Tolumonas auensis DSM 9187: one gene and its partner. The protein of the gene in region 1 interacts with the protein of each later gene in a pairwise test. Links are inferred from orthologs where the notes say so. Each region holds a gene or a part of one and is shown on either strand. Other genes may lie near its edges.

The links.
Region 2: the proteins of gyrA (region 1) and gyrB interact in binary tests that used the Escherichia coli proteins (3 or more experiments, as listed by UniProt). The link is inferred for Tolumonas auensis DSM 9187 from one-to-one orthologs.

What each region holds. Positions count from the first base shown.
Region 1 is NC_012691.1:1,585,116-1,588,613, forward strand. Bases 1-3,169 are described here. They hold gyrA (DNA gyrase subunit A), read left to right. Parts: upstream 1-375; coding sequence 376-2,964; downstream 2,965-3,169. Other genes in these bases: ubiG (bifunctional 2-polyprenyl-6-hydroxyphenol methylase/3-demethylubiquinol 3-O-methyltransferase UbiG), read right to left, coding at 1-213; TOLA_RS07315 (lysozyme inhibitor LprI family protein), read left to right, coding at 2,987-3,169. Also shown: more of TOLA_RS07315, read left to right, coding at 3,170-3,498. UniProt on the Escherichia coli protein: A type II topoisomerase that negatively supercoils closed circular double-stranded (ds) DNA in an ATP-dependent manner to maintain chromosomes in an underwound state.
Region 2 is NC_012691.1:3,191-6,556, forward strand. What follows is about bases 101-3,137. They hold gyrB (DNA topoisomerase (ATP-hydrolyzing) subunit B), read left to right. Parts: upstream 101-428; coding sequence 429-2,846; downstream 2,847-3,137. Other genes in these bases: recF (DNA replication/repair protein RecF), read left to right, coding at 101-408; TOLA_RS00025 (polyamine ABC transporter substrate-binding protein), read left to right, coding at 3,040-3,137. In the rest of the region: more of recF, read left to right, coding at 1-100; more of TOLA_RS00025, read left to right, coding at 3,138-3,366. UniProt on the Escherichia coli protein: DNA gyrase negatively supercoils closed circular double-stranded DNA in an ATP-dependent manner to maintain chromosomes in an underwound state.

The DNA of each region.
Region 1 (3,498 bases):
CTGAGCACCTTGCTTTGCCATGCTTTCGCTTAAAATACCGCCGCCGCAGCCGACATCAAGCACTTGTTTGCCAAATAAACCTTCGCAATGATCGGAAATCCACTCCAGACGCAGCGGATTCATCAGGTGTAATGGTTTGAAATCACCGTGAGGATCCCACCAGTTACTGGCAATGGCTTCAAATTTAGCTATTTCCTGAGAATCAACATTCATTTAGCGCTGTCCTTCATGACAGTTTGGGGTTGGTATCAGTGCATTATATCCAACGAGTTAGCTTAAAACAGGTGATCTGTCAGCGATTGGGGAAATCCATCATTTGTGATAGAATTCGCCACTATTGCTTTCAAGTAGCTTGAAGTAGGAATACATAATTATATGAGCGATCTAGCCAAAGAGATCATCCCGATAAATATCGAAGACGAGTTACGTAACTCTTATCTCGATTATGCAATGAGTGTCATCGTCGGGCGTGCACTGCCAGACGTGCGGGATGGTTTAAAACCAGTGCATCGTCGTGTTTTATTTGCGATGCACGAGTTGAGTAACGACTGGAACAAACCTTATAAGAAATCTGCCCGTGTCGTCGGTGACGTGATCGGTAAATATCACCCACACGGTGACTCAGCGGTATACGACACTATCGTTCGTATGGCGCAGGATTTCTCCATGCGTTACACACTGGTCGATGGTCAGGGTAACTTCGGTTCTGTAGACGGCGACTCCGCTGCTGCGATGCGTTATACCGAAATCCGTATGGACCGCATCGCTCATGAGCTGCTGGCTGATCTGGAAAAAGAAACTGTCGATTGGGTTCCTAACTATGACGGCACAGAGCAAATCCCGGCTGTTATGCCAACGAAGATCCCTAACCTGCTGGTAAACGGTTCGTCCGGTATTGCGGTAGGTATGGCGACCAATATTCCGCCACACAACCTGACTGAAGTCGTCGATGGTTGTCTGGCACTGATGGAAAACTCAGAATTAACGATTGATGAGTTGATCCAGCTGATCCCAGGTCCTGATTTCCCAACAGGCGGTATCATCAATGGCCGTTCCGGTATCCTTGATGCGTACCGTACTGGTCGTGGCAAAATTTATGTGCGTGCGCGTACTGAAATTGAAACTGACGAGAAGAACGGTAAAGAATCCATTATCGTCACTGAGTTGCCATATACCGTCAACAAAGCCCGTTTGGTAGAAAAAATTGCCGAGCTGGTAAAAGATAAAAAAATCGAAGGTATTACTGCGCTGCGCGATGAGTCTGACAAAGACGGTATGCGTGTGGTGATTGAATTGCGTCGTGGCGAGCTGACCGAGGTTATGCTGAATAATCTCTACACGCACACACAGATGCAAAACGTGTTCGGTATCAACATGGTGGCGCTGGTTAATGGCCAACCAAAAACACTGAATCTGAAAGAGATTCTGGCTGCCTTTATCGACCATCGTCGTGAAGTAGTTACTCGCCGTACCGTATTTGAATTACGTAAAGCGCGTGAACGTGCACATATTCTGGAAGGTCTGGCGATTGCGCTGGCGAATATCGACCCGGTTATTGAGTTGATCAAAAACTCCTCCAGCCCGGCAGAAGCGAAACAAGGTCTTGTTGCCCGTGGTTGGGCGCTGGGTGCTGTAGCTGAAATGCTGGAACGTGCTGGTGGTGATGCGGCACGTCCTGAATGGCTGGAACCAGAATTCGGTATCCGTGATGACCATTACTTCCTGACTGAACAACAAGCTCAAGCCATTCTGGATCTGCGTCTGCACAAACTGACCGGTCTGGAACATGAAAAAATTCTGGATGAATACCGTGAATTGTTGGGCGAAATCGCTGAACTGCTGCGTATTTTGGCTAGCCCAGAACGTTTGATGGAAGTCATTCGTGAAGAACTGGAATTTGTGAAATCTCAGTTCGGTGATAAACGTCGTACCGAAATTCAGGCCGCCAGCATCGAAATCAACATGGAAGATCTGATCACACCGGAAGACGTGGTGGTAACACTGTCGCACGAAGGCTATGTGAAATATCAGCCATTGTCTGACTACGAAGCGCAGCGTCGTGGTGGTCGTGGTAAAGCCGCGGCGAAAGTAAAAGATGAAGATTTCGTTGAACAACTGTTAGTGGCGAATACTCACGACACCATTCTCTGCTTCTCAACGCAGGGTAAAGTGTACTGGCTGAAAGTTTATCAATTGCCTGAAGCCAGCCGTACCGCACGTGGCCGTCCGATTATCAACCTGTTACCACTGGATGAAAACGAACGTATTACCGCGATTCTGCCGGTTAAATCTTACGATGATGATAAGTATGTCTTCTTCGCAACCGGTGATGGTACGGTGAAAAAGACAGAACTGTCTGCTTATTCCCGTCCGTTGTCATCAGGTATCCGTGCTATTAACCTGAATGAAGGTGATTCACTGATTGGTGTCGCCATCACTGATGGTAACAGCGAAATTATGCTGTTCTCTGATGCCGGTAAAGTTGTCCGGTTCAACGAAAGTGATGTTCGTTCCATGGGTCGTACCGCAACGGGTGTTCGTGGTATGAAACTGGGTGAAACGGATAAAGTCGTTTCGCTGATCGTTCCTCAGAATGGCGGTGCTATCCTGACTGCAACCGAAAATGGTTACGGTAAGCGTACTGATCTGGCGGAATATCCGGTGAAGAGCCGTGCAACATTGGGCGTGATCTCGATTCAGGTGACTGAGCGTAACGGTAAGGTGGTCGGTGCGATTCAGGTTGATGAATCAGATGAAATCATGCTGATCACCAACGCTGGCACACTGGTTCGTACCCGTGTCTCAGAAGTTGGATTGATTGGCCGTAACACCGCCGGTGTTCGTCTGATCCGTACTGCGGAAGATGAGAAACTGGTTAGCCTGGAACGTGTTGCAGAACCGGAAGGCGACGAGTCAGACGCTGAAGGTGATGTTGATTCATCTGAAGAAACATCAGCTGAATAAAGTCAGAGAGAGGACGTAGTACATGAACGCATGGAAATTCTGGTTAGCAGCTACGCTGTTTAGTGGAATTCAGACGGTCTCTGTAGCTGCAACAGACTCTGGCGAAAAGAATGTGCCAGCAAAACCGTCACTGGTGACACCTGAAGTGATGGCGAAATACGCCATCACCAAACAGACGATGGATAAGAAACCGAACTGTAACGATGTTACAGTTCCGCTTCTGTCGGCTTTTTGTGAGCGGCCAATTCTGACTTCGCTGGACGGTAAAATCCGTCAGCTGATGCAGGAATTACCGTCCAAACAGGCTCAGTATCCGCAGTTTGATTTGCAGAAAGATCAGCAGTCATGGCTGACTCGTCATGATAACTGTATGCAAGATAAAGACCTGAAAATGTGTCTGGAGCTTTCCTATATGGAACGATTGTCTGAACTGCAATCACAGTTCGGGCTTGTTCCGCAGGAAGGTCCAATCCATTATCAGTGCGGTGCTGACAAACAGGATGTCTGGCTGACGTTTTATGCAACCTCACTGCC
Region 2 (3,366 bases), 1.6 Mb from region 1 along the record:
TGGCAGCAGGAACAGGGATTGCACCTGTTACTGCAGGAAGGGTTTGAACGTGACCGGCAGTTAGGTCACACGGCCATTGGCCCGCATCGTGCTGATTTGCGGCTACGGGCTGAAGGCGTTCCGGTGCAGGATTTACTGTCCCGTGGTCAGCTCAAGTTACTGGTTTGTGCATTGCGTCTGGCGCAGGGATTGTATCTGCGGCAGAACAGCGAGAAGACTTGCCTGTTTCTGATTGATGATTTTGCTTCAGAGCTGGATGCGGAGAAACGCTACGTCCTGGCCAAACGGTTACAGCAATGTGAGTCACAGGTGTTTATCACCGCGATTGACCAGCAACCGTTACAGGAAATGATGCAAGAATTTGATTGCCGTTTGTTTCACGTGAAACAGGGCAACATAACCGAATAGTCGACACAGTGGGAATAAACATGAGCGAGAATACTTACGACTCCTCGAGTATTAAGGTACTGAAAGGGCTGGATGCGGTACGTAAACGTCCGGGTATGTATATCGGGGATACCGATGACGGATCAGGTCTGCATCACATGGTATTCGAAGTGATGGATAACTCCATCGACGAAACACTGGCAGGTCACTGCACGGATATCGTTGCCCGTATTCATGAAGATGGATCGGTATCGGTGCGCGACAATGGTCGTGGTATTCCGGTCGACATGCATAAAGAAGAAGGCCGCTCTGCGGCTGAAGTCATCATGACCATCCTGCATGCGGGTGGTAAATTCGATGATAACTCCTACAAAGTATCCGGCGGTCTGCACGGTGTGGGTGTTTCGGTCGTTAACGCGCTGTCAGACAAACTGCTGCTGACCATTCAGCGTAACGGTAACATTTATCAGCAGACCTATTTCCTGGGTGAGCCTGATGCCCCGCTGGCGATCATTGGCACGTGTGAAGGCACGGGAACAGAAATCCGTTTCTGGCCAAGTCTGTCTATTTTCTCTGACGTGACGTTCCGTTATGAAATTCTGGCGCGTCGTTTCCGTGAACTCTCATTCCTGAACTCCGGCGTTTCTATCCGTCTGATTGATGAGCGTGATGGCCGTGAAGATCACTTCCATTATGAAGGTGGTATCCGCGCATTCGTGGAATATCTGAATCAGAACAAAACGCCAATCCATCAGAAAGCATTTTATTTTGATCTGGCGCGTGAAGACGGTATTTCTGTGGAAGTGGCGATGCAGTGGAACGATGCCTATCAGGAGAACGTTTACTGCTTTACCAACAACATCCCTCAGCGTGATGGTGGTACTCACCTGGCGGGCTTCCGTTCTGCGCTGACCCGTACGCTGAACACGTACATGGATAAAGAGGGTTACAGCAAAAAAGCCAAAACCTCTGCCTCCGGTGATGATGCGCGGGAAGGTCTGACGGCAGTTATTTCTGTCAAAGTACCGGATCCTAAATTCTCTTCCCAGACCAAAGACAAGCTGGTTTCTTCCGAAGTGAAGACGGCGGTTGAACAGGCGATGGGTGAGAAGCTGGACGAATACCTGCTGGAAAATCCGGGTGAAGCCAAGATCATTGTCGGCAAGATCATCGATGCCGCGCGTGCGCGTGAAGCCGCGCGTAAAGCACGTGAGATGACTCGTCGTAAGGGTGCGCTGGATATCGCGGGTCTGCCAGGCAAACTGGCGGATTGTCAGGAACGTGACCCGGCACTCTCTGAACTGTACCTCGTGGAAGGTGACTCCGCGGGCGGCTCTGCCAAGCAGGGACGTAACCGCAAGTATCAGGCGATTCTGCCACTGAAAGGTAAGATCCTGAACGTGGAAAAAGCCCGTTTCGACAAGATGATTTCCTCACAGGAAGTCGGCACGCTGATCACCGCGCTGGGCTGTGGTATTGGCCGCGATGAATACAATCCGGACAAAATGCGTTATCACAACGTCATCATCATGACCGATGCGGACGTCGACGGTGCGCATATCCGTACGCTGCTGTTGACCTTCTTCTATCGTCAGATGCCGGAAATCATTGAGCGTGGTTATGTCTATATTGCGCAGCCACCGTTGTATAAAGTGAAAAAAGGTAAACAGGAACAGTACATCAAAGATGAAGAGTCGTTGCTGGAATACCAGACCACACTGGCACTGGATGGTGCGGAATTGTATGTGAACGATTCTGCACCGGCTATTTCCGGTGCCCAGCTGGAAAAAATGGTACTGGAATACCGTACGGCGCAGCATCTGATTACCCGTCTGGCGCGTCGTCTGCCGGAAGCAGTGCTGCAACAGTTACTGATTCTGCCTGTGCTGACCACAGAGGCACTGAAAGATGAAGCCCAGGCCAAGGCATGGGTTGCGCAGTTGCAACACAACCTGGATGAGCACGGTAACAATGGCTCGCAATATACCTTGTCAGTACACCGTCACGCAGAGCATGGTGTTTATCTGCCGCAAATTCTGCTGCGTCAGCATGGTGTCGAAAAACACTATCAGCTGGGTTTTGAGTTCCTGAACTCACCGGAATATCAGCAGATTGTTAACATCGGTCAGCAGATCACTAACCTGATAGAACCGACAGGTTTCCTGAAGCGTGGTGAGAAAGTCCGTCCGGTAACCAGCTTTGAAGAAGCGCTGCAGATCTTACTGGATGAAGGTAAACGCGGTCTGTATATCCAGCGCTATAAAGGGCTGGGTGAGATGAATCCGGAACAGTTGTGGGAAACCACCATGGACCCAATGACCCGTCGTATGCTGCAGGTCACCATTGAAGATGGCATGGCAGCCGATCAGCTGTTTGCTACCCTGATGGGTGATAATGTTGAGCCACGCCGTGCATTCATCGAGAGTAATGCATTGAAAGTCGCGAATCTCGACATCTAGGTCATAGTTTATACGTCATTCGTTGAAAGCGAACAGACCCCGGGCAGTCACCTGTCCGGGGTTTTTTTATGCCGATATGAAAGAGAAAACCAGCACTACAAATGAATAGTCTATAGTTAAAAAGGTGCCTCTATTGGCACCAATCATCATGGGGATCCATGCATGTGAGTAAGTATGAAGAGGGACAGACTGGATGCGTTATTGGCTCAGTATGTTGTTGCTATCATTGGCGGGATATTGTCCGGCTTCAGAACTGGTGGTTTATACCTGGGAGTACTATCTTGCTCCGGAGGTGAAATCCCGTTTTGAGCAGGAGACTGGCATTCATATCGCAGAAGTGAACTACAACAGCGATGAGGCCCGCAATCGTCTGTTATCGGGGGGCTATCCGCCGGAGTTTGATATTGTTTCCATTGATAGTTTATCCCTGAATGATCCGGTCTGGCGGGCTCTGTTTACTGTCATGCCAGCATCAATCCGTAAACAGAATACGGCTATTGACCCTGTATTTACGGCCCGC